2 regions of the Nonomuraea sp. NPDC050733 genome follow, and region 2 is predicted to be linked to the other one. Evidence: riboswitches for the same ligand, from Rfam matches in the RefSeq annotation. Region 2 holds a riboswitch; the other holds the start of a gene.
The links. Region 2 has a riboswitch for cyclic di-AMP ahead of AB0H64_RS02605 (CHAP domain-containing protein). Riboswitches for the same ligand answer to the same signal wherever they lie in the genome.
Positions count from the first base shown of each region.

Region 1 (14,696 bases), on a different contig from region 2:
ATGAGGATCTCGTCGCGGTCGTCGCCGGGGGCGAGGCGGAGCGCGCCGGGCCAGCGGCCGATCTCCTTCCATCCCAGCCGCGCGTAGAAGTCCTCCAGACCCGTTCCGCCTCGGGCGGCGAGGTGGAGTTGTTCCAGTCCCATCTCCTCGCGGGCCAGGCGGCGCACACGGTGCATCAGCGCGGCGCCGAGGCCCCTGCCGCGGAACGCGGTATGCGTCTGGACGTGGTGGACCGTGCCCCAGTGGGAGGTCAGCGGGCCGGCGTCCCTGCGTACGTGCAGCCAGCCAACGAGTGTTCCGCCGAGGAGGGCCACGAGGAGGCGGCCGCGGTGCGGGTCGAGACCGGCGATGATCGGGTCGGCCACGGACGCCACCTGGTCCGACGGGACGGCGAGGCGGGCCGCGGGCGGCCGCCGGTGGGGTGAAGGAAGGTCGCAGTAGGCTCGGGGCGATGCGTGTGCGACCGATCTCGCCGGCGGCGCTGGCGGAGGAGCTGGCCGGGCGGATCGACGCCCTTCCCCGCGACCGGCGGGTGCGGGTGCTGCTCGACGGTGCGCCGCCGGGCGAGCCGGGGCGGCTGGCCGACGCCCTCGTCGCGCCGCTCAGGGTCCGCGGGCGGGCGGTGGTGCGGGTGTCCGCCGGTGACTTCCTGCGGCCCGCGTCGCTGCGGCTGGAGTACGGCCGTACCGACCCGGACGTGTTCTACGACGACTGGCTCGACACCGGGGCGCTGGTCCGTGAGGTGCTCGGGCCGTTGGAGCCCGGCGGGACCGGCAAGGTGCTGCCGGCGCTGTGGGACAGCAGCGCGGACCGGGCCTACCGCCTGCCGTACGAGGACCTGCCCGTGGGAGGGGTGCTGCTGCTCGACGGGACGTTGCTGCTGGGGCGGGGACTGCCGGCGGAGCTGAGCGTGCATCTGTGGCTGTCGGAGGGGGCGCTGGCGCGCGGCACCGGCGAGGACGAGCGGTGGCGGCTGCCCGCCTATGCCCGTTACGAGCGCGAGGCGCGGCCCCGGCTGAGCGCCGACGTCGTCGTACGGGTGGACAGACCCGGGCGGCCGGCGATCGAGGACCCCGGCTGAACCGCGGACCCGGCTGAAGGAGCTCCAGGTGATCCGGCGCGTGACCTGGTAAGACGGGCGGGATCGGCGCAGACTGGAACGGTGATCCCGAGCCACTGGTACAACATCGTCCCGGACCTGCCCGCGCCGCCGCCTCCGCCGCTGCACCCGGCGACGCGGCAGCCCGTGGGCCCCGGCGACCTCGCGCCGTTGTTCCCGATGGAGCTGATCGGCCAGGAGGTGAGCGGTGAGCGGTTCGTCGCCGTCCCGCGGGAGGTGCTGGACGTCTACCGGCTGTGGCGGCCGACGCCGCTGCTGCGGGCGCGCCGGCTGGAGCAGGCGCTCGGCACCCCGGCCCGGATCTACTACAAGTACGAGGGCGGCTCCCCCGCCGGGTCGCACAAGCCGAACACCGCCGTGCCGCAGGCGTACTACAACGCCCGCGAAGGCGTGCGGAAGCTCACCACCGAGACCGGTGCCGGGCAGTGGGGCAGCGCGCTGGCGTTCGCGTGCGCGCAGTTCGGGCTGGAGTGCGAGGTCTGGATGGTGCGGGCCTCCTACGACCAGAAGCCGTACCGGCGCTCGCTCATGCAGGTGTACGGCGCGACGGTGCACGCCAGCCCGTCGCCCGTGACCAAGGCCGGGGCCAGGGTGCTGGCCGAGACGCCCGGCTCGTCCGGCAGCCTGGGCATCGCGATCAGCGAGGCGGTCGAGGTGGCCCGCGCCGGCGAGGACGTCCGGTACGCGCTCGGCTCGGTGCTGAACCACGTGCTGCTGCACCAGACGGTGATCGGCGAGGAGGCGCTCCAGCAGATGGAGGAGACGCCCGACGTGATCATCGGCTGCACCGGCGGCGGCTCCAACTTCGCGGGGCTCGTCTTCCCGTTCCTGCGCGAGAAGCTGGCCGGCCGGATCGACCCGGTGATCAGGGCCGTCGAGCCGGCCGCGTGCCCGACGTTCACGAGAGGTGTGTACGCCTACGACTTCGGCGACACGGCCGGGTTCACGCCGCTGCTCAAGATGCACACCCTGGGCCACGACTTCGTGCCGGACCCGATCCACGCGGGCGGCCTGCGCTACCACGGCATGTCGCCGCTGCTGTCGCACATGTACGAGCTGGGGATGTTCGAGGCGGTCAGCAAGTCGCAGAGCGAGTGCTTCGAGGCCGGTGTCCGCTTCGCCCGTACCGAGGGGATCTTGCCCGCACCCGAGCCGACGCACGCGCTGGCCGAGACGATCGCCGAGGCGCTGCGCTGCAAGGAGAGCGGCGAGGACAAGGTGATCCTGACGGCGCTGTGCGGTCACGGCCACTTCGACCTGGCCGCGTACGACCGTTACCTGTCGGGGGCGATGGAGGACTTCGCGCTTCCGCAGGAGCGCATCGACGAGGCCCTCGCCCACCTGCCCGGCTGACCGGACCGCGCCGTCCCGGTCCGCGCGCTCCCGCCCGCCGGGCGGGCGTCAGCGCGCCGTAGGACGCTTGCCGTGGTTGGCCTTCTTCTTCTTGCGGGCCTTGCCCTTGCGACTGCGCCTGGCCATACGGGCCTCCCTGGGAAACCGACGAGCTCTGGTGTGACGTGTGTCTCCAACGTCCCTCTCCGGCGCTTCCGGCACAAGAGTGAGACCGGTCAACATTCCCCAACACTGGCATGTCATAATTTGGTGGAATCTGTTGGAAGGAGCGCGGGCTTGCTGGCACAGCAGCGACAGCAGACCATCCTCGAACGCGTCCGCAGCAGCGGCGGCGTCCGGGTGGCGGACCTCGTGCGCGAGCTCGGTGTCTCCGACATGACGATCCGCCGCGACCTGGAGGTCCTCGCCGAGCGCGGCCTGCTGGCCAAGGTCCACGGCGGCGCGACGGCGCTGGACCAGGGCTCCACGGAGGAGCCGGGGTTCACCGCCAAGTCGGCCCGGCAGCAGCACGAGAAGGAGGCCATCGCGCGTGCCGCCGCCGAGCTCGTACGGCCGGGCACCGCGGTCGCGCTTTCGGCCGGCACCACGACGTGGTCGCTGGCCCACCATCTGACGGGTGTGCCCGAGCTGACGGTCATCACGAACTCCGTGCCCGTCGCCGACGTCTTCCACCGCAACCCGCGTCCCGACCGCACGGTCGTGCTGACCGGGGGCGTCCGCACTCCCTCCGACGCGCTGGTGGGCCCGGTGGCGGTGGCCGCGATCCGCCGGCTGCACGTGGACACGCTGTTCCTCGGGGTGCACGGCATGAGCGTGCGGGCCGGGTTCACCACGCCGAACCTGCTGGAGGCGGAGACCGACAGGGAGCTGGTGGCCGCGGCGCACCGGCTGGTGGTCCCGGCCGACCACACGAAGTGGAACACGATCGGCATCAGCACGATCGCCGAGCTGGCCGAGGCCGACGTCGTCATCACCGACGCGGGGCTGCCCGAGGACGCACGCACCGAGCTGGCCGAACGGGCCGGACAACTGATCATCGCTGAGGGGTAGCCGTGAAGCGCACCATCACCCATCTGGCCGACGGCCGGGAGCTGATCTACTTCGATCGGAGCGACGACGCCGACCGCGGCGCGATCGACCGCCGGCCGCTCGATCCGCGACCGGTGGCCTCCGAGCTGCGTTACGACCCGCTGACCGAGGAGTGGATCGCGGTCGCGGGACACCGGCAGACACGCACGTTCATGCCTCCGGCGGACGAGTGCCCGCTGTGCCCGTCGACGGACACCCGGGCCTCGGAGATCCCGGCGCACGACTATGACGTGGTGGTCTTCGAGAACCGTTTCCCCTCCTTCTCCATGAATCTCGGGACTTATCAGGATGTGGGGGGTCTGAGCGAGGTTCGTCCGGGTGTGGGGCGGTGCGAGGTGGTGTGCTTCACCTCGGATCACTCGTCATCGTTCTCCCGGCTCTCCGACGCGCAGGTCGAGCTGGTGATGGAGGCGTGGGCCGACCGTACCGCCGAGCTGTCCGCGATCGACGGCGTCGAGCAGGTCTTCTGCTTCGAGAACCGGGGCGAGGAGATCGGCATCACGCTGACCCACCCGCACGGACAGATCTACGCGTACCCGTACGTCACTCCCCGCACGAAGCTCCAACTCGGCGCGGCCAGGCGGCACGCGGACCGGCAGGGGGGCAACCTGTTCGCGGACGTGCTGGCGGCCGAGCGCGCCGCCGGGACGCGGGTCGTGGCCGCCAACGAGCTGTGGACGGCCTTCGTGCCGGCCGCGGCGCGCTGGCCGTTCGAGGTGCACGTCTACCCGCACCGGCAGGTCCCCGACCTCGCCGCGCTGTCGGAGGAGGAGCGCGCCGCGTTCGCGCCGCTCTACACCTCGGTGCTGCGGGCGCTGGACGGGATGTTCGGCGTCGCCATGCCGTACGTCGCGGCCTGGCACCAGGCACCGGTACGGCAGGACCGCGAGCTGGGGTACCTGCACCTGGAGCTGTTCAGCATCAGGCGGGCGCCCGGGAAGCTGAAGTATCTGGCGGGGTCGGAGTCGGCGATGGGCGCGTTCGTCAACGACGTGCTCCCGGAGGAGGCGGCCCGGCTGATTCGATCACAGGTAGATCACTGATTGATCTCCGATTGGAGTCGCATGACCTCCGCTTTACTACTAGTATCCCTTCGGTACCGGCGGTAACAGCTGGTACACGCCTAATCCCGGGCGCGTCGCTCGGGAGCCGGGGACCCACCGCATCTGGGGTGAATCCACTTCGGTGGTAGGGACCTCCCATCCCGAACCCGTCAGCTAACCCGGTCGGCAGAGGGAGAGGAATCCTCCGTGGCGTCCGCGTCCCCCACGCGCCTTGCCATCAACTTCATCATCGGCGTCGTGATCGCCACCGCCGGTTTCGGCGCGGCCACCGCGACCGCCGACCCCAAACCCAGCGAATCCGAGCTGCGCGCCGAGCTGAAGAAGCTGAACGGCAAGGTCGACAAGCTCATCGAGAGCTACAACCTCAAGCGGGTCGAGCTCGCCAAGGCCCAGCAGGCGGCCGGCACGGCCGGCAAGCGGCTCGCCGCCGCCGAGCAGGCGGTCGCCACGGCCGAGCGCCGGGTCACCGAGATCGCGCAGTTGCGCTACCAGAACGGCGACCCGGCCATCATCGGCTTCATGCTTCCCAAGAGCGCCGCCGGCGCGGCCGTCCTGGAGCAGATGACCCGCGAGCAGCAGGCGGTCGTGCTGGGCGTCGCCAGGGCCCGCGACGAGAAGAAGCGGGCGGCCGACGAGGCCGCCGCCCTGGCCACCCGGATCAGCGCCGAGACGGCGGACGTCGCCAAGCGGCGCGACGAGGCCCAGGACGTCATCGACGACATCGAGAAGAAGCTCAAGGACCTCGTGCCGGTCAGCACCGGCCGCCGCTCCGACGGCACCTGGGCGCCCGAGCTGCCGTCGGGCACCGACAACATCACCCCCCGCACCCGGGCGATGCGCGCGCTGGTCGAGAAGAACTTCTCGCTGCCGTTCACGGTCGGCTGCTTCCGCTCGGGGTCGAGCGGCGAGCACCCGCTGGGCCGGGCGTGCGACTTCATGATGAGTTCGGGCGGCACCATGCCCAGCGCGGCCAACCAGGCCCTCGGCGACCGCCTCGCGGCCTGGGCGTTGGCGAACAAGGCGAAGCTGGGGGTGAAGTACGTGATCTGGCGGCAACGCATCAACCAGGGCTCCGGCTGGAGCGCCATGTCGGACCGTGGCAGCATCACCGAGAACCACTTCGACCACGTCCACATCTCGATGAACTGAAACCGGGATGCCGTTTGTGCCGGCGGTGGTGATGCGGTGGAGACTGGCGGCTGCGTAAGCCCTCGCGCCGGTTGGGGCTTGTCGCCAACTCCCACCACCGGTCATCGGCCGGCCGCTCGGCCTCGCCCCAGGACTGTCGAGCGGGGGGCGACCCGCTGGATCCGCTTCCATGACGCCGGGGGCGATACCTGGCCCCACCTCGAACTCGACGACCGGGGACGGGGCACCGTGATCTCGCCGGTCACAACTCCTCGGGCGCGATGCCGCTGCGCCGGGCCAGCACCCTGGTCCCCGGCCCGGAGGCGGCGCCCGGACCGGGCAGCACCGTCACGTTGGCGGTGGTCACCGCTTCCCCGCACCCCGAACAGCAGACCTGCGGGGTGAATTCCGCACCACATTCGCGGTGCACCAGGCGCACCGGCGGACCGCCCGCCGGTGTCGCCCATTTGTCGCCCCAGGCCATCAGCGCCATCAGTACCGGCACGAGTTCGCGGCCGGCCTCGGTGAGGTGGTACTCGTGCCGCAGCGGGCGCACCTGATACGCCCGGCGCTCCACGATGCCGTCGGTGAGCAGCGTCTCGAGCCGGCGGGTGAGCAGGTTGCGGGCGATGCCGAGGTTCTGCGCGATGTCGTCGAACCGGTGCAGGCCGAGGTAGATGTCCCGCACGATCAGCGGCGTCCACCACTCGCCGACGCGTTCCAGGGACTGCCCGATCGAGCAGTGCATCTCCGCGAAGCTAGTCCGTTGCATGGCGCCAGTGTAGAGGGTTGCTTCATTCAACTCACTCTTGTACGTTGCCGAACAGGAGAGTTTAATGAAAGGACTTACCTATGCCGTTCGTAGAGCTGTTCGTCCCCAAGGGCTCGCTCGACCAGGAGCACCGCGAGAAGATCGGCGGGCGACTGGTGTCGGAGGTGATGATCGCCGAGGGCGCCCCCGACACCGAGGCGGCCAGGTCCATCTCGTGGCTGGTGGTCAACGAGATCGACGCCTGGTTCGTGGGCGGCCGGCAGTTGCCCGCCGGGGAGAAGCCCAAATACGTGGTGCGAGTGGGGGTCCCGGCCGGTTCGATGAACGACGAAAAACGCCGTGACATCGTGCGGCGCGTCACGCGGGTGCTCGCGGACGCCGATGTGGATCCGGGACGGTTCACCCAGGCCGCCGCCGCGTGGGTGCACATCAACGAGATCCCGGAGGGCAACTGGGGAGCGGGCGGGGAGATCGTGCGCATCGAGGACATCGCGGCCATAGTCACCAGCGGTTAGACCCTCGGCCGGGGACGCGCTGGGGACGCTCGTGGCACCGACGGTGCACCGGGCCTCGGGCCCTCCGGGGCGATCCGGGCACCTGGCCCGCCTCGTCCCGCGCACCCGGCAGCGGCGGGACCCGGTGGGCCGGCCGCACCTCGTGCGGCCTGTACGGGCCGGTCACGTGCAGGTCGAAGCCGAGGACGGGTCTCCGTCGTCGGTGGTCATGCCGTTCGTCGAGAACGTGCCCAGGATCGTGACCGTGGCGGGCACGTCCCGGACCAGGATGTCGGCGGCCGAGACCCGCTGACCAGCCGGCCGGGAGACGTGGCAGGTGGCATGCCACCAGTCGACGACCAGGCGGCCGGGGTCGTGCGGGTCGGCGCGGCGCACCGATTCCGACCGCGTCCTCTGCTCCCGCTGCTACGCGCATCCTCGTCGCCCCTGCGGGGTCTGCGGACGATCCCGCCGTGTCGCGCTGGAAGCCACTGACGCCAGCCCTGACATCTGCCCTACGTGCTACCAGGCACTCGAGGTGTCCTGCGCGATCTGTGGCCGGCACAACCGTGGTCGGCGCACCGGCATCGGTGATGCCCCGGCGTGCTTCAGTTGCATGCTCGCCGATCGCGTCGACGCCCTGCTCACCGGACCCGACGGAAGCATCGCAGCGGCACTGATGCCGCTGCGAGAGGCCATTCTCGCGACGAACAACGCCCAGGCCGCTCTCTCCAACCTGGGCCGTAGCCGAGCCCACGACGTCCTGGCCGAGATCGCCGCCGGACGCGCCCCGCTCACCCATGCACCCTGGATCAGCACGGTCCCAGTCGATCCGCCGGGCTCGCCGCCAGCAGTCGTTTCCGCACCCACCCGCGCCGCCGGGGCCGCACCTTGGCGACTAGATTCGGCCAGGCGTCAACCTGGCGGGCCGCCGAAGGCATCCACCAGGCGTGAACACCGACGAGGAGTACACCGCGTACGTCAGCGGACGCCTGCTCTGGTTACGCCGGACCGCGTACGCGCTGTGCCAGGACTGGCATCGGGCCGACGACCTGGTCCAGGCGGCGATCACGCGGCTGTACGTCAAGTGGCGCCACGCCCGCGAGGCCGCCGATCTGGACGCGTACGTACGCGTGATCCTGGTCCGGGTCTTCCTCAAGGAGCAGCGGGCCGGCTGGTTCTCCCGTACCAGGCTGAGCGCGGCCCCGCCCGAGGCAGCGGCCCGCGCGGGGGACGCGGACCTCGCCATGGATCTGCAACGCGCGCTGGCCCTGGTGTCACCGCGGCAGCGGGCCACCTTGGTGCTGCGCTTCCACTGCGACCTGAGCGTGGAGCAGACCGCCGCGGCGCTCGGCTGCTCCACCGGAACCGTCAAGACCCAGACCGCCCGCGGACTGGCGGCCCTGCGCGCGCTGCTGGACGTGGTGGCGACCAAGGAGGATCGCTGATGGACCTCAAGCCGATATTCGACACGCTGGTGCCGGAGGAGCAGCCACCCTCGCGGGTTGACGTGAAGGGCGCCATCCAGACGGGACGCAGGCTGCGCCACCGCCGCCGGACGCTGCCGGTGCTGGTACCGGTCGCCGCCGCAGCCGCCACCGCACTGGTGCTGGCGACCGGGTCGCTGACCGCGCCCGGCCAACGGGACGTGGCCACCAGCCCTTCACCCACGCGCACCGGTGCGCTCCGGCCCGCCGTCGAGGTCTGGCCGTCCGCGGTCACCACCATCCCCGCCAAGGCGGCGGACGGCTGGACATACCTGCCCGTCACCGCGATGAGCGCCACCGAACTGTTGCTGCGGGCGGACAAGTCCCCCCAAGAGGGCCGCAGGCTGGAGGTGTACGACACGACGCGGCGAAAGGCCACGGTCCTGGGCGAGATTCCCAACGTACGGGACTACTCCTTCCCGCAGGGCGTCGATCTCGGTCCCACGCACATCCTCTGGTGGGCCACGGTTCTGAACGCGCACGACGCCGTCGATCTGTGGGTGCTGCCCCGCTCGGGCGGAACGGCTGCCAGAGTGGCCCGGATCAGCGTGCCACCGATGTCGATCGACCGCATCGGGGTGCTGCGTGACCGCGTCGTCTGGTCGGTCAAAGAAGGCGGGCTGTACTCGGTCCCGATCACCGGCGGCACGGCGCGGGCCATGCCTGGCACCGATGGCCTGCACCTGGTGTCCTGGCCCTGGGCGGCCGACGCAGGCCGGGCCATCGATCACCAGGTGAACCAGCGCGTGCTGGTCAACCTGGAGACCGGCAAGCGCACCCCTCTCCGCGCGCCGAAGGGAGTCAAGCAAATGCGCTGCGCCCCGACCTGGTGCGCGGGCATGCAGGGCGAGCACGCGGTGGCGTGGCGCCGCGACGGCGGTCGCCCGCAGCCCTTGCGCGGCACCTTCGACGCGATGTCGTCGCAGATCCGAGGGGATAGGTTCGTGAACACCGGCCCGCACGTGTACGACCTCGCCACCTGGCAGGGCGCGGAGATCGGCAGGAGGACCCCGCAGGGTTCGACAATCCTGAACGTGGGCGCGTCGTCCTCGCCCAGCCTGGTGATCAGTTGGGACGCGCCGCCCTGCGCGAACTCCTGCCGTCAGGGGAAGGCCCCCGAACTGACGGTGCTCAACCTGGCAGCTGTCCCTGGCTGATCAGGCGCCCCGGGATCCAGCGGGTGAGCAGCAGGGGCCAGGCCGATCAGCCCGTCGGCGGCCCCCCTGTACTGACCTGGTCGACGATCAGCCGGAACTGCGTCGACCAGAGCTCCGTAACAGGGCCAGTGCTCCCCCGTACGCCACGCCGTACCCGGCGGGCAGCCACGCGCCTCCGATCACGGCGGCGGCGAGGCTGATCGTCGAAACCGCGGCGAGCAGCAGGAGGGTAGCGGTCCTCTCCCGTGCCGCCAGTGCCGCCAGGGCGGCTCCGCCCAGGACGCCCGAGGCGGCCAGGAGATCCAGCACCAGCCACCCGTCCAGCAAGCCGGCCCGCGTCAGCAGGTGGAGCAGTGGGAGCGGCAGCGACGGTGTCCAGATCCACGTGAGCCCGCCGGCCAGGTTGACGGCCGGCGGGAGCACCAGCAGCAGCGACGCCGCTGGCACCGCCCACCGGCGCAGGCGGGCCGTCCCACCGTTCAGGGCCGTGCTCCGGGCTGATCGGTGACCCCGATGGCGAGGCGGACCAGGATCACGCGTACGTACGCGTCCAGATCGGCGGCCTCGCGGGCGTGGCGCCACTTGACGTACAGCCGCGTGATCGCCGCCTGCACCAGGTCGTCGGCCCGATGCCAGTCCTGGCACAGCGCGTACGCGATCCGGCGTAACCAGAGCAGGCGTCCGCTGACGTACGCGGTGTACTCCTCGTCGGTGTTCACGCCTGGTGGATGCCTTCGGCGGCCCGCCAGGTTGACGGCTGGCCGAATCCATTTCACCCGCACGATGATGCGCTGACAGGCGGTCAGCGGAGGGCTGCCGCCGTCTTTCACCTCCAGGACGGTACATCAGCGGCTCTCGCATCGACCCGACCCGCGTCGACGGGCCGGACAGACCGGACCGAGGCCGATCCTGATGGCTGCCATTCACACACTCTGAAAAAGACTCTCCGCCACTACAGCCGGGCTTGCCCCCGCCGTCGTCCTCGGCGGCGGGGGCGTTCCGCGTCAGGGCCGGGCGAGGTCGAACCGGTCGAGTTCCATGACCTTGGTCCAGGCCGCGACGAAGTCGGTCACGAACTTCTCGTGGGCGTCCCGGCCGGCGTAGACCTCCGCGAGGGCTCGTAGCTGCGAGTTGGAGCCGAAGATGAGGTCGACCACGGTGGCGGTCCACTTCACCTCGTCGGTGGCCACGTCGCGGATCTCGTACACGTGCTCCTCGGACTCCGACGCCTTCCACCGGGTGCCCGGGGAGAGCAGGTTGACGAAGAAGTCGTTGGTGAGCACGCCGGGCCGGTCCGTGAGGACGCCGTGCCGCGTGCCGCCGAAGTTGGCTCCGAGCGAACGCAGGCCGCCGACCAGAACGGTCATCTCGGGCGGGGTCAGGTTGAGCATGTACGCGCGGTCGACGAGCAGCACCTCCGGCTGGGTCTTCTCGCCGGGGCGCAGGTAGTTGCGGAACCCGTCGGCCCGGGGTTCGAGGACCGCGAAGGACTCGACGTCGGTCTGCTCCTGGCCGGCGTCGGTGCGGCCCGGCCGGAACGGCACCGTCACCGTCACGCCGGCGTCACGTGCCGCCTTCTCGACGGCCGCCGAGCCGGCCAGCACGATCAGGTCGGCGAGCGAGATCTTCGCCCCGCCGGCCTGGTTGAACTCGCGCCGGATGCCCTCCAGGGTGTCCAGGACCGTCGCGAGCTGCTCGGGCTGGTTGACCTCCCAGCCGCGCTGCGGCTCCAGACGGAGCCGGGCCCCGTTGGCGCCGCCGCGCTTGTCGGTGGAGCGGAAGCTCGCGGCTGAGGCCCAGGCGGTGGCGACGAGCTGGGCGGTCGTGAGGCCGGACTCCAGGACCTTCGTCTTGAGGGAGGCGATCTCGGCGTCACCCACGAGCTCGTGGTCGACGGCCGGCACCGGGTCCTGCCACAGCTGGGGCTCGGCGACCCACGGTCCGAGGAAGCGGCTGACCGGACCCATGTCGCGGTGCAGCAGCTTGTACCAGGCCTTGGCGAAGGCCAGCGCGAACTCGTCGGGGTTCTCCATGAACCGGCGGGAGATCTTCTGGTACGTCGGGTCGACGCGCAGCGACAGGTCGGTCGTGAGCATCGTCGGCCTGTGCTTCTTCGACGGGTCGTGGGCGTCGGGGATGATCGCCTCGGCGTCCTTCGCGACCCACTGCTTCGCGCCGCCGGGGCTCGTGGTGAGCTCCCACTCGTAGCCGAAGAGGATCTCGAAGAAGCGGTTGCTCCACTGCGTCGGCCGGTCGCTCCACGTCACCTCCAGACCGCTGGTGATCGTGTCACCGCCCTTGCCGGTGCCGTGGCTGCTCAGCCAGCCCAGGCCCTGCGCCTCCAGCGGCGCGGCCTCGGGCTCCGGCCCCACGTGGTCGTCCGCGACGCCGGCGCCGTGGGTCTTGCCGAACGTGTGGCCGCCGGCGATGAGCGCGACGGTCTCCTCGTCGTTCATCGCCATCCGCGCGAAGGTCTCGCGGATGAAATGCGCCGCCGCGGCCGGGTCCGCGTTACCGCGGGGACCCTCCGGGTTGACGTAGATGAGACCCATCTCGGTCGCGCCGAAGTTCGGCACCATCTCGCTGTCGGTGACGTAGCGCTCGTCGCCGAGCCAGGCGTCCTCCGGACCCCAGAAGATCTCCTCCGGCTCCCAGACGTCCTCGCGGCCGAAGCCGAAGCCGAAGGTCTTGAACCCCATCGACTCCAGGGCGACGTTGCCGGCCAGCACGAGCAGGTCGGCCCACGAGATCATCTGGCCGTACTTCTGCTTGACCGGCCACAGCAGCCGGCGGGCCTTGTCGAGGTTGGCGTTGTCGGGCCAGCTGTTGAGCGGGGCGAAACGCTGAGCGCCGTCGCCGGCCCCGCCGCGACCGTCGTGGATGCGGTAGGTGCCCGCGGCGTGCCAGCTCATCCGGATCATGAGGCCGCCGTAGTGTCCGAAGTCGGCCGGCCACCAGTCCTGCGAGGTGGTGAGCGTCTCGATGATGTCCTGCTTGAGCGCCTCGACGTCGAGCTTCTCGAACTCCTTGGCGTAGCTGAAGCCCTCCCCCAGCGGGTTGCCCTTGGACGAGTGAGCGCGCAACACCGAGAGGTCGAGCTGGTTGGGCCACCAGTCCCGGTTCGTGCGCGGACGACCGCCGGTCTTCGGAGTCGGCGAGTCGATGGCCGGGTTCTCGCTCTCGCTGCCGTGCGCGGTCACGGAGTCATGCGCGACCGGGCAGCCGGCCGCGGCCTCCCGGTCCACGCCCTGCGCGCTCGAAGGGGGATTGTTCTGGGTGTCGCTCATCTGCTTCCTCCGTCATGCCGGATCTACAGGGTGATCGCCCTGGTACGGGCCGAACTCCCGAGGTCTCTCACCAGGCCGTGTACGGCGTGCCGCGTGCGCGGAGCCCGCCGGCACGACCGCCCGCTGCGAGTCACGGGTGGAGGACAACCACCATGTCGTGTGCCGCTCCTGCGGTGCCATCGCGGACGTCGCCTGTTGGGCACCTACCCCCGACTGTGCGATTAGACGCATTGCCCAGTTCGCCCCGGTTCACACCCAGGTCACTCCCGGCGCACGGTCCGTCAGCCTTTGTGATCATGGCGTCGCCGGCCCGCGGGACAGCCCGTACGTACCGGCCGAGGTCGCGGCTCATCTGGCTGAGGGGCACTCCGGCGCCGACCGGCGGCGACGAAGACGATCGGCGCGGTCCGGTCGGCCCGCTGGAGGGGCCCCGACACGACCGGTGCCCGCCCGGGGCTCAGAGCACCTGCGGCTCGCTGACGGGGCTGTCCGCCTCCCAGTCGATGGCGACCTTCTGCGGGTCCTCGGGGGCGATCTTGGCGGGGAGCACGGTGCCCGGCACCAGCCGGGTCAGGTGCGGCCGCGGGACCCGGTGGGCCAGGCGCACCTCGTACGGCGGGTACGGCCCGCTCACCCGCAGGTCGAAGCCCACGACCGGGTCGCCGTCGCCGGTGGTCATGCCGTTCATCGTGAACGTCCCGAGGATGGTCACGGTGGCGGGCACGCCCCGGGCCAGGATGTCGGCGGCCGACACCTGCTGACCGGCCGCCGCGGGCCGGGAGGCCGGGCCCGCGGCCTGCGACCAGTCGACCGCCAGACGGCCGGGGTCGTTCGGGTCGACGCGGACGGCGAGATGGGAGCCGGGCAGGACGGCTCCCACGAGCAGGCGCGGGATCGGCTCGCGGTGCGCCACGCGGTACGGCTCCGCGCCGGGCCGGTGGACCTCCAGCTCGAACACGGCCATGGGCAGGTCGTTGACCGTCACGCCCGTGTCGCGCATCGACAGGACGACGGCGCTCGCCGGCGACCCGTTGAGGAGGAGGTCGCGGTTGCCCCCGGCCAGGTCCTTGACCATGCCGAACACGCCGCCCGAGCCGGCCGGCCGGAGGGCTCCGTCCATGGACGACATGGCCGCGCCCATCGACCGGTTGACCAGGCCGAAGACGACCAGGAACGCGCCCGGGGCGGTGAGCGTCATGCCGGCGGAGAAGGCCACGCCGGCCCATCCGGGCATGGGCCACATCATCATCCCCATGACCCCGGCGCCCAGCAGGACGAGTCCGCTCCCCACCACCGCCGCCCCGACGGGGAGCAGCTTTCCCTTCTTCGCCATCTGCGTTCCTCACTCGACCTGGACGACTTGTGCGATCACAGGAGACACGGGAGCGCTTGCGTGGCGGTTGCATGGCGTTTGCCCGCGCCTGTAACGGTTTCCGAACCTGCGTCACGAGCCCGGGAACCCCTCAGCCCGCCATGTCGTTTGTGACCGATAAGGTCAAAAAGCCGTAAAGCGCCGCTTGTGGTCTGAGGGGCGCCTGGGACGCACCACTGGAGAGACGATGACGTACCCCCCGCCCGGTCCTGGGCCGGGGTATCCCGCCCCGCAGCCGTCCGGCGGGCATCCCGCCCCGTACCAGCCTCAGGCGTACCCGCCGCCCGGCGGACCGGGACCGTACGGGCCGCCCCAGGGCGCGCCGGGCTCGTACGTCCAGCCACCGGGCGGGCCGGGACCGTACGCACCCCCG
Region 1 is NZ_JBFAHO010000007.1:26,307-41,002, forward strand. It holds gene AB0H64_RS15320 (GNAT family N-acetyltransferase) at 1-365, opposite strand, end outside; gene AB0H64_RS15325 (uridine kinase) at 452-1,081, shown strand; gene AB0H64_RS15330 (TrpB-like pyridoxal phosphate-dependent enzyme) at 1,163-2,473, shown strand; gene AB0H64_RS15335 (DeoR/GlpR family DNA-binding transcription regulator) at 2,750-3,523, shown strand; gene galT (galactose-1-phosphate uridylyltransferase) at 3,526-4,605, shown strand; cyclic di-AMP (ydaO/yuaA leader) riboswitch at 4,673-4,808, shown strand; gene AB0H64_RS15345 (hypothetical protein) at 4,813-5,775, shown strand; gene AB0H64_RS15350 (helix-turn-helix domain-containing protein) at 6,017-6,526, opposite strand; gene AB0H64_RS15355 (tautomerase family protein) at 6,607-7,041, shown strand; gene AB0H64_RS15360 (hypothetical protein) at 7,204-7,416, opposite strand; gene AB0H64_RS15365 (sigma-70 family RNA polymerase sigma factor) at 7,971-8,468, shown strand; gene AB0H64_RS15370 (hypothetical protein) at 8,468-9,664, shown strand; gene AB0H64_RS15375 (hypothetical protein) at 9,752-10,111, opposite strand; gene AB0H64_RS15380 (sigma factor) at 10,144-10,383, opposite strand; gene katG (catalase/peroxidase HPI) at 10,669-12,951, opposite strand; partial or broken gene AB0H64_RS15390 (transcriptional repressor) at 13,052-13,147, shown strand; gene AB0H64_RS15395 (hypothetical protein) at 13,409-14,284, opposite strand; gene AB0H64_RS15400 (hypothetical protein) at 14,511-14,696, shown strand, end outside.
Region 1: another riboswitch for cyclic di-AMP. It lies ahead of AB0H64_RS15345 (hypothetical protein); the one in region 2 lies ahead of AB0H64_RS02605 (CHAP domain-containing protein).

Region 2 (14,696 bases):
CTGCGGCCGGTTGGCGCGGGTGCCCAGGTCGCCGTACATCGCGACAGTGGGCGTGAACCGGCGCCGATCAAGGCGCAGTACGCGGGGGATCCACGGCCTGATGAGGTCCATCGCGTCCTCGGGCGAGCCGGCGAACTCGGCCATGATGGCGCGCATCACGGCCAGCGGGATCCGGTTCTCCTCGTCGAGGTGGGGCTCGCGCTCAGCTCGATCGAGCAGTTCCGCCGCCTTCCCGGTGAACCCGCCCAGGGCGGCGGCGTGCGCGGCGGACCACAGCCGCCGTCCCCGCCGCGGACCGTCCGCGGTGAGCTCGGCCGCCCTCGCCAACGCGGCCATGGCCGCGGCGGGGCCACCGCGCAGGGCGGCCTGCTCAGCCGAGCGCTCCAGCTCCTCGGCGGCCTGCTCGTCGGGTCCCATGGCGGCCTGGCCGAGATGCCAGGCACGGCGATGCTGGTCTGCCAGGCTGTCGAAGGCCGCGGCAAGGGCTCGATGGATCGCGGCCCGCCGGTCGGGCGTGGCGCTGTGATAGATCGCGGACCGGATCAGCGGATGCCGGAACACCAGCCGCGTCCCGTCGTAGGTCAGGAGCTCGTCGAGCTCGGCGCGGTGCAGCGGGCCGGTGTCCGCCTGCAGCGTCGCGGCCGCCTTCTCGAAGGTGTCGACGCCGCCCGTGCCATGGGCGGCGATGAGCTGCAGCAGCGGCAGCGACTCGGCGTGCCGTGCCCGGACCCTGGCCAGGAACGACCGCTGCAACGCGTCGGTCATGGCGAGCGGCTCGTGCGTGCCCTCCGGGGGCTGCTGCCTTCCGGCGAGCTCGATCAGGGCCAGGGGGTTCCCGCCCGTGGCGGTCAGCAGGTGGTTCTGCTCGCTGTCGGTCAGCCGCCGCCCGCCGAGGCGCTCGGCGAGCAACGCCTTGGCCGCCTCGCGGCCGAGGCCCATGAGCGGGACGCGGCGCACGTCGGGCAGGTCGGCGCCGTGCCCCTCATCGGCCCGCGCGGCCAGCGCCAGCGCGACGGGCTCGTTGCCCAGGCGGCGGGCGACGAACGCCAGCGTCTTCAGCGTCGGCTGGTCCGCCCAGTGCGCGTCGTCGACGACGCACAACACGGGGAGGGTGCCGGCCAGCAGGGACAACAACGACAGGGTCGACAACGCCACCAGGAACGGATCAGGTGGTGCTCCATGTGCGCGTCCGAACAGGATGTTCAGGGCCTGCGCCTGGGGGCCGGGCAGCTCGTCCACCGAGCCAAGCACGGGGAACAACAACTGGTGCAGGGTCGCGTACGCGAGATCCGACTCCGGTGCGGCGCCGACGGCGCGCAGCACCAGGAAGCCGGCCGCCCGCTCCTCCGCGTGGGACAGCAGGGTGGTCTTGCCGATTCCCGGCTCTCCGAGAAGGATCACCCCGCCGCCGCGTCCCTCGGTGGCGTGCCGCAGCAACGACTCGAGCAGATCTGTCTCGTCGTCTCTCCCCAGCACACGCCGAGCATAGAAATCCCGTGGTACTCGTGACAAAACGCCCCCGAGACCGGCGACTTCGCCGATGCGCCCGCCGCGGTGCTGCCCCTCCCACGTCGCATGGCGTCCTCGCGATGAGCGGTCGCATCGCGATCGTGGCAGGGGTACGCCGGCCCCGCCCGTCAGGCCTTGTACTGCGGGTATCCGTACCCGACGACCTGGGACGTGGGCCTGACGCGCTGCTCCACCTTGCCGTTGCCGGTGTTGCCTTCGATCGTGGTGATCGTGCCGTCTCCGTTGTCCTTCTTGACCAGGCCCATGTGGTCGATGCTGTCGATGGTCTTGGAGTCCCAGGAGAAGTAGACGACGGCGCCCGGCTTGGCGACGGTGCCCCACCGCTTGTTGGCTTTGAACCACTTGGCCCAGGTGATGGTGTAGGCGTCCCAGCCGACGGTGGAACGGAGCCCGGCCTTCTCACCCACCCAGGAGACGAACATGGCGCACCACGGCGCGTTGGCGTAGGCGCGGATGTTTCCGCCGTCCCGGGCGACGGTCTCGGCGGCCCGGGGGGATGTCATGTACCAGTTGTGGAAAGGCGTTCCGCCGCCGACGGCGTTCTCCGTGACGCCGATCTGGGACTCGGCCACCCTGATCAGGGCGTCCGCGGTCAGCCGGGCGGACTGCCGGGCAGGGGCGGCGTTGGCTCGCGAGATGCTCGACTGGTCGGTGGCCTGGTGATCGTCGGCGAAAGCCGGGATGCCGGCGAGCGCCGCGCTCACCGCGATGGTCACACCGACGGCGAGCCGGGGGAGGGCGGGGGAGGTGAGGGCACGGGAAAGAACGCGCGGGGACATGCGGGGACGTACTCCTTGCTTCCATGCCGCCTACCGGGTTAGCTGACGGGTTCGGGCGTGGAAGTGCCCTACGGGACCCCGTCTCGCGACGGGCGTCTCGATTCACCCCAAAGGGATTGGGTCCCCGGTTCCGCGATGATCGCGGATTCGGCGGTCGCGCCACTTGTGCAGGGAGTTCCTGCTGGACGCGGTCTCGGCGGTGTCAGAGACGCAGGCCCGGGTTTGCCCGAGGATGCGTCTACGAGCGCTCAAAGTAAGCGATGCGTATAGCGCGAGGCAAGTACGGGGCTGCCCAGGCATGCGTAAGCATCGCTTTGACCTGGGGTTCAGCGCCCAATCCTTTACCTTCTCGCGGTTTGCTGAAGTCATGCGCCACTGGGCGAACGTCGGCTCACCGACTATGTCGCGTAGTGGAGCATCTCTTCATTGATCTTGAGGTGAGATCCAAGGCGGAGGGTACGCCCGCAAGAGTGCCGGCCGCCCGTCGCGGGCGTCCGGCGCTCGGTCAGAGCCGGTTGAGCATCTTGCGCATCTGCTCGATCTCGGCCTGCTGCGACGCGGCGATGCTCTTGGCGAGCTCTTCGGCGTCGGGGTTCTGGCCCTGTGTTCGCTCGATCGTGGCCATGTGGATCGCGCCCTCGTGGTGGGCCATCATCATGCGGACGAACTGCTTGTCGAACGCGGTCCCCTTGGCGTCCTTGAGCTTGCCCATGTCCTCGGCGGACATCATGCCGGGCATACCGTGGTCCATGTGTCCCATGCCGGTGGGCTCCGGCTTGCCCCAGTCCTCGAGCCAGCCCCGCATGGTCTTGATCTCCGGCGCTTGGGCGTCCTTGATCTTCGTCGCGAGTTCCTTGATCTCCGGATCGCTCGCGCGGGTCTCGGCCAGCTCGGCCATCTCGACGGCCTGCTGGTGGTGGGGAATCATCATCTGCGCGAACATCACGTCCGCGTCATTGAACGACGCTCCAGGGTGCGTGGTGGCCATGTTCGCGACATCGCCGACGGCCGGCGTGGCGTGCCTTGGAGGTGAGCCACCGTTGCATGCCGTGAGCAGGACGAGTGCGCCGGCTCCCGCGGCCGTGGCGGATGAGACGCGCTTGATGATCGATCGGTTGATGGACATGGTTGACCCCCGTGGACGACCTGTGCCTGCAGCGAGGACGGACAAGTGGACGCGAGCCGAGGACATCGATCACGGGCATGACGACGCCCGTCCACCGCACATACCGGCGTGGCCGACCGTCCGTGCTGTCGCTCATCCGTCCCCCTGCACGGAGGTCGATACCCTGGCCTGCGGCAACTAGTGATGTCGTGCCGCATCATGGCAAGCCAGGTGTCTACGACCGCCAGTAGCATGAACATGGTCCTGCTGTTCAGAAGGGTTGACGTGGTGCGCGGTCTCGGAGAGCTTGAATCTACGATCATGGACCGCATGTGGGCCTACCGCCGGCCGGCGTCCGTGCGCGACGTGCTGGAGGACCTCCGCCGCGAGCGGGAGATCGCCTACACGACGGTGATGACCGTGATGGACAAGCTGCACACGAAGGGCCTGCTCAAGCGGGAGGCTGTCGGCAAGGCGTACATCTACCGGCCGGTCTCCTCCAAGGAGGCCCACACCGCCGATCTGATGCGCGAGTCGCTGGCCCGCAGCGGCAACCAGGCCGCCACCCTGGTCCACTTCCTGGAGCGCTTGACGCCCGAGGAGGCCGACGCCCTGGAGGCGGCTCTGAAGGTGTTCCCGCCGAGGGACCGCGCATGATCACGGCGATCGTGCCCGCCGCTGTGCTGACGATCTATGCGATCATCGCCGCGGTCGTGCTGCCCCGGCTGCTGGGCGAGGCGAGGTGGGCCGATCGGGCGCCCCGGCTGGCGATCGTGATGTGGCAGGCGGCGTGTGCGTCGGTGATCGTGTCCGTGCTGCTCGCCGTGTTCGTGCTCGCCGTCCCCGCGACGGTCGTGGGTCATGGCCTGGCCGAGTTCTTCGCGGCGTGCGCGGAGATGCTGACGGACGGCCCCGACCTGGCCATGGCGACCATGGGCTCCTCCGCCGCCGTCGCCGGCGCGCTGATCCTTCGTGTCGCCTGGTGCGCCGTCTCTGTGCTGACCGGTGCCCGTGCCGAGCGGCGCCGCCATGCCGAGGCGCTCGCCCTGCTCGGCCGGCACGACGGCGCGCTGGACGCGATCGTCGTGGACTTCGACGAGCGGCTCGCGTACTGCGTGCCCGGCCGGCGCGGCAGAGCGGTGATCACCACGGCCGCGCTGCGCGATCTCAGCGAGGAGGAAGCCTCGGCCGTGATCGCGCACGAGCGGGCGCACCTGCGCGGCCGTCATCATCTCGTGCTGGCCTTCGGCGAGGTCCTTGCCCGGGCGTTTCCGGCGGTCCCGCTGTTCGAGCGGGCCAGGACGGAGCTGGCTCGCCTGGTCGAGCTGCTGGCCGACGACCTGGCCGCCCGCCGTCATCCCCGCATCGTCATCGCCGCCGCGCTGGTGCGCCTGGCCACCGGCCGTGCGCCCGCCTTCACCCTCGGGGCCGGCGGCGAGACCGCACTGATCCGCGTACGACGCATGCTCACCCCGGAGCCGCCTCTCGACCGCCGGGGACGCCTCGCCGGGGCGCTGGCGGTAGGGCTCCTGCTCGCAGGACCGGCCATGGTGGCCCTCGTGCCGGGCTTCGCGTCGTTGCTGGCGCACCACTGCCACGAGCTCCTCTTCGCCTGAGCGCGGTCAACGACGCTACGTAGTAGTTAGGGATAGTCTTGGCCTATCCGTCTCCTACAACGAGGTCATGTCCATGCGCGTCAACCATTGCGGGGTCCGGGCGGCGGGGGCGCTGCTGGTCGCGGCGGCGATGTCAGCAGCCGTGGCCGGTTGCGGCGACCAGCCGCAGAACAGTGCCCATGGCGCGGATCCGGGCATCGGGCACATCCATGGCCTGGGCGTCGATCCGGCCGATGGAGCTGTTCATGTCGCCGGCCACTACGGGCTGTTCAAGGTCAAAAGCGGCACGCTTGCCGAGCGGGTCGCCGGCCGCGTTCAAGATCACATGGGATTCACGGTGACAGGCCCCCGGACCTTTCTGGCCAGCGGTCACCCGGGCGAGGCGGCCGCCGATGCCGCACCGCATCTGGGACTGATCCGTACCACCGACGCGGGTCAGACCTGGACCACGGTGTCCGAGGGAGGGACGGCGGACTTTCACGCGCTGCAACCGGCCGGAGAGACCCTCTATGCCTACGACAGCCAGTCCGGCAGGCTCCGCCGGAGCGCAGACGGAGGGCAGACGTGGACGCAAGGTGCCGATGAAAAAGTCATCGACCTCGCGGCCGGTCCTGACGAGCCCACGACCGTCTACGCCACCACGCCAGAGGGGTTGAAGGTCAGCGGAAACGGCGGCATGGAGTTCGACCCGGTGGCCGATGCGCCGCTCCTGAGCCACGTTGACCAGCCGGCGAAGGGCTTCCTCGTGGGCACCGGTGCGGACGGCGCGCTGCACACCAGCGGCGACGGCGGCAAGTCGTGGCGGAACGGCGGCAAACTCCCCGGCTCCGCTGTGGCCTTCACCGCGATCGACACCAAGCGCCTGCTGGCCGCGACCGAGGACGGCACGGTCCTGGAGTCGAAGGACGGGGGTGAGACCTTCGCCACGGTCTTCAGGTCGGTGAACGGCTGAGAAACGGCATCCGCCGGGGACCCTGAGAGCATCGGCTCTCAGGGGCGCGCTTCGCGCGGCGTCAACCGCAGCCCCGCACCTCGCTGGTCGGTCAGCCAAGCGTGCTGATGAGCTCGCGGCAGGCACGCTCGCAGTCGCGGCACGCCTGGGCGCAGACCGCGCAGTGTTCGTGCTGCTTGCCGTGCTGCTCGCACTCGTCGCCGCAGGCCTTGCACGCCTGCGCGCACGCCTGGAGGACGGCGCGGGTGAGGGTGGCGTCGTAGCCGGTGTGCCGTGACAGCACGCGGGCGGTCGTCTCGCAGATGTCCGCACAGTCGAGGTCGGTGCGGATGCATGTGGCGAGCTCCGCCACCATGTCCTCGCTCAGGCAGGCGTCGGCGCAGGCCGTACACGCCTGGGCGCACCGCAGGCACTCCTCGATGCAGGCGGTGAGCCGGGCCCGGTCGACGTTTCCCAGGTCCTTGGGATAAGCGGAGAGCATCTCCGCGACCTGAAGGGTCATGCCGCTTCCTCGCTTCCTCCGTTGAGGTTGCCTCTGCCCGCCCCTGCCCTTCGCCGGAACCCGCTAACTAGGGAACGTAGTAGAACTGCGGGCTGCGCTGGTTGAGTCCTGATCGGTGCCACGCGAGTGACCAGAGATCAACGCGGGAGAGCGCATCGCTCGGGCGAAGCTGTTCAAGGCGTCGGCACCGGCTGCGCGAGGGCCAGGTGAGGACCAGCGCGGCCGCCATGGCGAGCCCCACCGCCACCGCGCCGCTCTCCGCCTTCGCGCGGTCCCGGGCGCAGTCGGCCTTGAGCAGGTCGAGGGCGATGAGGGCGAGCAGCGCGCAGCCGGCCCGCGCAAGGTGGCTCGGTGGCACCTTCGACCCGGGCAGGCGGAAACCTGAGAGATAGATTGGCCTTTGGGGCTTCGCTGGAAGTGCGGTGCCGCCCTCGGGGGTGGTCGTGATGTGCGACATGGGCGTGATGGGAGCAGCCATGCTCTCCTGGACCGTAGGTGCTCTGGCGGTGCTTGCCCTGGCAGGGGCGGTCACGTGGTGGCTGCTTCGCACCTTGGCCACGGGTGGCTCGGCCCCGCAGCAACCGCCGGTCGACGCCGCGCACGAGGAACTGCGCCGCCGGTACGTGGCCGGTCAGATCGAGCGCGAAGAGTTCCTGCAGCGCAAGGTGGACCTGGAGTCGTAAGGAGAGTCGCGGTGCGCGGATTCGGCGAACTGGAGGCCGCGATCATGGACGTGATGTGGGCAGCCGAAGCGGCGCTGCCCGTGCGAGAGGTCCTGAATCGGCTGCGCCCCGACCGCGAGCCGGCGTTCACCACGGTCCAGACGGTCATGGACATCCTTTACCGCAAAGGGTGGGTGGACCGCCGACTCGAGGGGCGTGGCTACCGCTACTGGGCCACGGCCGGCAGGGAGGACTACGTGGCCGGTCTGATGTCCAGCGCGCTGAAGTCGAGCCCGGACCGTGCCGCCGCGCTCGCACGGTTCGTCGAGCGGATGAACCAGACCGAGATCGAGGAGCTGCGCGCCGCCCTGGGGGACGCTCGGGCAGGGGAGCCGCCGCCATGAACACGGCGATGCTGCTGCTGACCTATGCGGTCGTGCTGGGGACGGTGGTACCGGCGATGCTCCGGCGGGCTTCGTGGGTGGATCGGGCGCCGCGGCTGGCGATGGCCGCCTGGCGCTCCCTGGCGGTCGCGGTGCTCGGCGCGGCGTTGCTGGCCGGGTTGACGATGGTGGTGCCCTTCAGCCCGTTGGGCGTCGAGCTGACCCGTGCGCTCAACGGCTGCGTGATGATGTTGAACGAGGCGTACGCCACCCCGCAAAGGGTGTTGACCATCATGGCCTTCCTGCTGTTGTCGGCCGCGATCATCACGCGGGTGACGTACGGCATCGGCGTGGAGCTGGGTCGTGCATGGTGGGAGCGGCGCCGGCACATGGCCGTGCTGCGGATGGTGGCCCGCCGCGATGTCCGGCTCGGGGTCCTGGTCGTTCATCACCGCGAGGCCATCGCGTATTGCCTGCCGGGGCGTCATGGCTCCATCGTTCTGAGCAGCTCCGCCCTGTCCGCTCTCGGCGACCGGCGGCTGGCGGCGGTGCTCGCCCACGAACGGGCTCACCTACGCGGCCGTCATCATCTGTTCACCACCACCGCTCGGGGACTCAGACGAGCCTTTCCGTTCATCACTCTGTTCGCCACGGCCGAACGGGAGATCGACCGGCTGGCCGAGCTGGCGGCCGACGACGCCGCCGTCCGCGCATCCGACCGGCTGACCGTCGTCGATGCCCTGCTCACGCTGGCTGATGACCATGTGATGCCGGGGCACGCTCTGGGGGTCGCCACTCATGAGACAGGGCGGCGGGTCCGCCGGCTGCTGCAGCGCACACCACCGCTGCGCCCGGCCGTCACCCTGGTCATCGCTCTCCTGGCCTGGACGGCGATGGCGGCACCTCTGGTGGCCGCGGTCGTGCCTGCCGTGGCGACGATCGGTATCGATTGCTGTCCCACGCGCTGAGGCATTTGCCATCGAGCCCCGAACGCTGTGAACTTCCTCGATTCGCCTAAGACGCTTAGGTGTAACGAGGGCGCACGGGGGGCACATCCAAGGGGAGGCGCCTGATCAGCGTGAAACAGGCCGACCAGGTTCAACACAGCCTGACACGCGTGCGCTCACCACATCAGCCACCGCGGCGGCGGCGTCACTGTTTGGACCCCGAGGTTGGAGCCGCCGCCGCGGCGCTCGTCCTGATGGGATGCGTCCACGGCCACGCGCGGAGCACCATGGGCACCGGCACTCCGCGCACTCCGGCGGCCCGGGCAACGTGTCCTGGGGTACGGCGGTGTCCGCGACCCCGCACTGTCTCACCGGATGCGCCATCGGCGGACACGCGGTCGTCCACGCCCACCACCATTGAACAGCGGGCCGGCGCGGACAGGGCCGGAAGCACCGCGGGCCGCAGCCGGATGGCTGCGGCCGCGTGCGTGGGCACGACCCTCTCGAGTTCTGGAAGCGTGCCCTCCTACCGCGGGATCACCCCGCAGCCCGCCGCCTCCATCGCCGTACGGATCGCCGCCTCGTCAACGGGGCCGTCGGTGAGGATGCTGATCCGTGATGTGGCCGGTGTGACATCCACCCCGACGACACCGGGCACCTGGATGAGCTCCGCCTTGATGTCGGCCACACAGTGATCGCAGGCGTCCGGGAGGAGGCCGGTGACCTGGTACGCGACAAGACTGTAGGCAACAGTGATCATGAGAGGTCTCCCTTCGACAGCGTGAGTCGCTCATCCACGATCGTCGTGGAGCGTGGGGCCGGACGGAATGCGTGAGCGGTGTCCACAGCACGCCATGGCGCGAACCGGAAGCCCCGGCGCCGGGCGGGGGACAGGCGTCTGCCATCGTTCGGAGAAACCGGCAGGAAGTGGGGAATAGGTGCCGTACGAAGCCGACGACGAAGTCGCCAGGACGCTCTACGCCCGCATGCGCGAGCGTGACGAGTCGCTGCCCGAGGCGGCCGCGGCCATGGACCTGACCGCTGCCGAGGCGGCCCGTGCTCGTGACGTGCTCGACCGGCTCCACCTCCTGCACACGGAGACCGGCACCTCCGTAGAGGCCGTCGCGGCGCTCGGACGCAGTCTCCAGGAAAGCCATCGCCTGCTGGACCGCCTGGTGGAGCAGCAGGTCAAGGCAGCCGCGCTGGCAGGCGGATACTTGACCCTGCCCGGCCGGCTGGACGAGAACGCGCACGTCGAGTTCTTCCCCCGCCATGACCCGCGCGGACGGCTCGGCCGACGGATGTTCGAGCTGAGTGAGCTGGCCAGGGACGAGATCGTGGGCATGCACCCGGTCGCCGGCTGGACGCGTGAGTCCCTGGAGGAAGGCCTGGCACGCAACGAGCTGACGATCGCCAAAGGTGTCCGGGTCCGCAGCCTCCACGCCCAACGTGCCTTCGGCGACCCGCTGCTTCGGGACTTCGCGAAGAGGTGGCTGCAGACGGGCATCGAGGTGCGAGGGGCTCCGGTGATCCCGACGCGGATGCTCATCTACGACAGGCACACGGCGATCATTCAGGCGGACCCGGACGACCTGGAGGCCGGAGCCGTGCTGATCCGTGGCGGCGCGGTGGTGCGATCGCTGGCGGCGATCTACGACTACTGCTGGATGACCGCCTCGGAGCTCAGCGACGTGCCCCACTCATCCGACTTCGGCGCGCTCACCGACCAGCAGCGCGCCGTTCTCCGGATGCTGGCCGCCGGCGCCAAGGACTCCGCCATCGCTCGCGGCCTGGGCGTTTCCACCCGTACGGTCACCCGGGTGGTGGGCGAGCTGACCGCGATGCTCGGCGCGACCAGCCGCTTCCAGGCCGGGGTCCGCGCGGCCCGGCTGGGCTGGCTCGACTGAAGCTTGTGTACGCCCCTTGTCCTGACCTCAGTGCGCTGGAGGAGGCGCTGACCTCTTGGGGAGCGGTGCTGTCAGCCCCGGTCCATCAAGATGATCAGGCATACGCCCGGGCGGCTGGGCCTACGGCCAGTCGAAGATCGGGGTGACGTTCCTGCGGTTGCGGACGCAGCAGGGCCGGCATCTGTTCACGTTGAAGTGGAGCACGAGACCGAGATCGCTGATCGCGAGCAGATGCATGACGCGATCGTCGCGATGGGTTTCCGCCCCACGGTCCGCATCGTGAAGACGGCCGCACCGCGCCCGAACTTCAGGCCAAGAGCCGCCACCGGCACCTGGCCAGCCTCGGCCGCTACATCCGTCTCGGTGAGGAGACCTCCGCCCGCATCACCGCCGAGCATGACCCTGCCAAACGGCGCCGTCGCACCGGCTAACCTCACGGGAACTCCTCAGCCAGCACCAGGCCGCGATGCTCTGGCCTGACTCACGCAGAGGTGTGTACCAGACAGCCTCAGTAGTACGCCACGGCGCCTCACATCCCGAAAGCCACGTAATCGCAGGTCAGAGATAGGTTCGTTGAATCTTCCCCGATTGTTACCGGGACCCCTGGTTCGTGGACGGTCACGGTCTGGCACAGCCGGGGGTGGTGGAGGGCGAGCAGCAGGGCGGCGTGGCACCGTAGGAGTGGCCGACGACGTGGGCGGGGGCGGGATCGAGGGCGGCGATGAGGCGGGCGAGGTCGTCGACGTCCTCGCCGACGCGTCCCTGCCCGGGAGGGCAGTCGCTGGCTCCGTGGCCGCGCCGGTCGTAGCGCACGACGTGGTGATGGGGCGTGAGGCGTGGGAGGAGCCTGTCCCAGCCGTGGTGGGTGTCCCAGGACCCGTGTACGAGGATCATGGGCTGTCCGTGCCCGCTGCGCTGGTAGTGCGGGCGGAGGCGGTCAACGAGTACGCAGGGCATGCAGCGTGTCTTTCCTGGGTTCGGCGGGGCGGGATTCAGGCGTGGAGGTCCGGCGTGGTGAGCAGGCGGGCGAGCGCGTCGGTGGCCCAGTCGTGCCACCGCTGGTGGGTCCATCCGCGGTCGTTGACGAGCAGGTTGTAGGTCTCCGGCGAGAGCAGCGCCAGGGCGATGTCGGTGGCGGCTTCGGTGGTGAGCCCGTCGCGCAGGGCCGCCTTGCGGGCCAGGGCGTCGGCGAAGACGCGCTGGACGGTGAGCCGTTGCTGGAGGTTCGTGGTCCAGACCTCGGCGAGGTCGGGGTCGGTGGTGGCGGCGCTGCGCACGACGTCGAGCAGGGGTGCGGCACGCAGGTAGATGTCTCCGGCGCCGGCGACCTGGCGGCGCAGCTGCCGGAGTGGGTCTGGGTCGGCGAGCGCGTCGCGGACCCAGGGGCGTTCCAGGGTGGGGATGGGTTCGTCGTCGCCGGCGATGGCCAGGTCGAGGGCGGTGGTGAGGATGGCCCGTTTGGTGCCGAAGGCGTAGTAGACGGTCTGCTCGCTCACCCCGGCCTTGTCGGCAATGGCGGTGATGCTGGTGGTGGTGTAGCCCGCCGTGGTGAACAGGTCGGTGGCGGCAGTGGTGATGCGGGCGCGGGTGGATCGGGCTCGCGCGGTGCGCCCGTCTTCCTTCTCGGGTCCGCGTCCGGCCTGGTGTCGTCGTGTTTCGCTCACGACTTGACTATAGCGTCACTATAGAAACATTCTTATAGCGTGACTACAAAAACATGGGGCCGGGGTGGGCTCGCGGCATTGCTGCTGCTGACCTCGGTCGAGCTCGTGGTGTTCCTCGAGGTGTCGATCGTCAACGTCGCGCTCCCGACACTGGGCGTGGCGCTGGCGTTCACCGAAACCGGCCTGGCCTGGGTCGTCAACGCCTATCAGCTGACCTTCGGCGGTTTTCAGCTCGTCGCCGGCCGGGCCGCCGACCTGCTCGGCCGCCGCCGGATGTTCCAGGCCGGCATCGCGCTGTTCACGGTGGGGTCGCTGGTGTGCGGGCTCGCGCCCGACGCCGGCTCACTGCTCGCCGGCCGGGCGGCGCAGGGCGTCGGCGCGGCGATCGTGGTCCCTGCCGAACTGGCGCTGCTCGCCGCGATCTTCACCGAGCCCGCGGCCTACCGGCGGGCGTTCGGGGTGTGGAGCGCCATGGCGGCCGCCGGCGCCGGCTCCGGCGTGGCGCTGGGTGGGATCCTCACCCAGACGCTCGGCTGGCCGTGGATCTTCCTGATCAACATTCCCATCGGCATGGTGGCGCTCATCGCGAGCCCGCGCCTGCTCCCCGCGGACCCGCCGCGAACCACCACCCTGCCGCGCCTGGATCTGGTGGGCGCACTCACCGGCACCGGATGCCTGCTGGCGATGGTGTTCGTGGCCTCCGAGCTCCCCGCACGTGGCTGGGACGCCCTCACCCTCGCCGCGACCGCGGTCACCGTGGCGTTCGCCGGCGTGTTCGCGGTCAACCAGCGGCGCTGCCCGCAGCCGATCCTGCCCCACGGCCTGCTGCGCGAGCGCGAGGTGCGCGCGGGCACCGTGGCCAATGCGCTGGTGGGCGCCGCGCACGTACCGGCGTTTGTGCTGCTGTCGTTGATGCTGCAAGAGGTCATGGGATATTCGGCGATCGCCGCCGGGTTCGCCGTGCTGCCGATCGCGGCGGTCAACATGGTGACCGCCAGGACGGTGCTGCCCTGGGCGGTGGGGCGTTTCGGGACGCGCCTGGTGCTTGCGGCGGGCATGGGCCTGCTCGGGTCCGGACTGACCGGATACGCGATTTTCCTGCACCCCAGTGCCGGTTTCCTCACCGTGGTGCTGCCCTTCAGCATCGTCTTCGCCATGGGACTGCCGGCGGTCTTCATCGGCTCCACCGCCTCAGCCGTGCGCGCCGCGCCCGCCGACCAGCAAGGGGCCGCCTCCGGCCTGCTCAACACCGCTCAGCGGGTGGGCGCCGCGCTCGGCCTGACCGGCGTGCTGCTGGCCGCGGCGGCGTGGACGGGCTCGTCAGGAGACGTCGCCGGCGGCCTCAGGGTCGGCTTCGCCATCGCCGCCGGCCTGGCGGTCCTCGGGATCATCTGCGGCCTGGTCATGTTCACCCGCCGGAACGTTGACCCGGCCACCACCCCGCGAACGCAAGGAGTAAACCGCCGATGAAGACCGTCCTCATCCTGGGCGGCTACGGCGCGGTCGGCCGCGAGGCCGCCGCCGCGCTCGTCAGCCGTCCCGGCACGAACGTCATCGTGGCCGGGCGCAACCCGGGCAAGACCTCGCCCGTCCCCGGGGCCACGGCGATGCGCGTGGACGCCGCCGACCCGGCCGATCTGTCCCGGGCGTTGGACGGGGCCGGCACCGTTCTCATGTGCGCAGAGATCGACAACGTCCGCGTCGCCCGCGCCTGCGTGGAGCGCGGCATCAGCTACGTGGACGTGACGGCCTCCCACCCGCTGCTCACCGGCCTGCGGCAGTTGGACGGGCCGGCCAGGGAACACGGCGCCACACTTGCGCTCAGCGTCGGCCTCATCCCCGGTGTCACCAACCTGCTGGCGCGCTTCTGCGCCGAGCACTCGGCGGCGGACGGCCTGCTCATCGGCGCGTTGCTCGGCTCAGGTGAAGCGCACGGGCCCGCCGCGCTCGCCTGGACGCTGGACGGGCTCGGGCAGTTGGAGGGCTCATGGACGATGCGGTTCCCGGAGCCGTATGGCGAGCGCACCGTGCACCGCTTCCCGTTCTCCGACCAGTACACCCTGCCCACCACCCTCGGGGTGGGCGCGGCCCGTACGGGATTGTGCCTGGACTCTCGCCTGCTCACCCGGCTGCTGTCGGTGGCCAGGCGGCCGGCCGTCGCCCGCCTGCTGCGCCGTCCCGAGGTTCGCCGCCTGCTGCTGCCCGCGCTCGGCGCGGTCCATGTCGGCGGGGACGGCTTCGCCGTGACGGTGCGCTGCGGCACGGTCCGGGCCTCCTTCAGCGGACGGCGGCAAAGCCGCGCCACCGGGCGAATGGCCGCCCTGCTCATCCGCCACCTGCCCGGCCTGCCGGCCGGCGCACACCACGTCGAGCAACTCGTGGATCCCGCTGCCTTCCTGACCGAGCTGGCCGCCGACGGATTCGACCTCGACCTCGGCGACGGCCGTCAGGGCACGCCCGCATGACCGTCACCGAAGCCGCCCGCGGCGCGCGGGTGCCGGCACCGGACCTGGCCCGGGGCGGCATGCTCCTGCTCATCGCCGTGGCCAACACCCAGATGCGTGAAGTGGACGTGCTGATCACCGCTCACGTAGCTGGCCACCGCGTGGAGATCGGTATCGAGTGCTGGGGGCGCTCCAGGAAGGACGC
Region 2 is NZ_JBFAHO010000001.1:554,808-569,503, reverse strand. It holds gene AB0H64_RS02610 (AAA family ATPase) at 1-1,476, opposite strand, end outside; gene AB0H64_RS02605 (CHAP domain-containing protein) at 1,638-2,309, opposite strand; cyclic di-AMP (ydaO/yuaA leader) riboswitch at 2,322-2,472, opposite strand; gene AB0H64_RS02600 (DUF305 domain-containing protein) at 2,815-3,435, opposite strand; gene AB0H64_RS02595 (BlaI/MecI/CopY family transcriptional regulator) at 3,667-4,071, shown strand; gene AB0H64_RS02590 (M56 family metallopeptidase) at 4,068-5,030, shown strand; gene AB0H64_RS02585 (F510_1955 family glycosylhydrolase) at 5,098-5,982, shown strand; gene AB0H64_RS02580 (four-helix bundle copper-binding protein) at 6,074-6,484, opposite strand; gene AB0H64_RS02575 (hypothetical protein) at 6,552-6,941, opposite strand; partial or broken gene AB0H64_RS02570 (SHOCT domain-containing protein) at 7,072-7,167, shown strand; gene AB0H64_RS02565 (BlaI/MecI/CopY family transcriptional regulator) at 7,179-7,550, shown strand; gene AB0H64_RS02560 (M56 family metallopeptidase) at 7,547-8,497, shown strand; gene AB0H64_RS02555 (heavy-metal-associated domain-containing protein) at 9,003-9,236, opposite strand; gene AB0H64_RS02550 (helix-turn-helix transcriptional regulator) at 9,415-10,383, shown strand; gene AB0H64_RS02545 (alpha/beta fold hydrolase) at 11,002-11,277, opposite strand; gene AB0H64_RS02540 (TetR/AcrR family transcriptional regulator) at 11,376-12,047, opposite strand; gene AB0H64_RS02535 (MFS transporter) at 12,087-13,517, shown strand; gene AB0H64_RS02530 (saccharopine dehydrogenase NADP-binding domain-containing protein) at 13,514-14,512, shown strand; gene AB0H64_RS02525 (hypothetical protein) at 14,509-14,696, shown strand, end outside.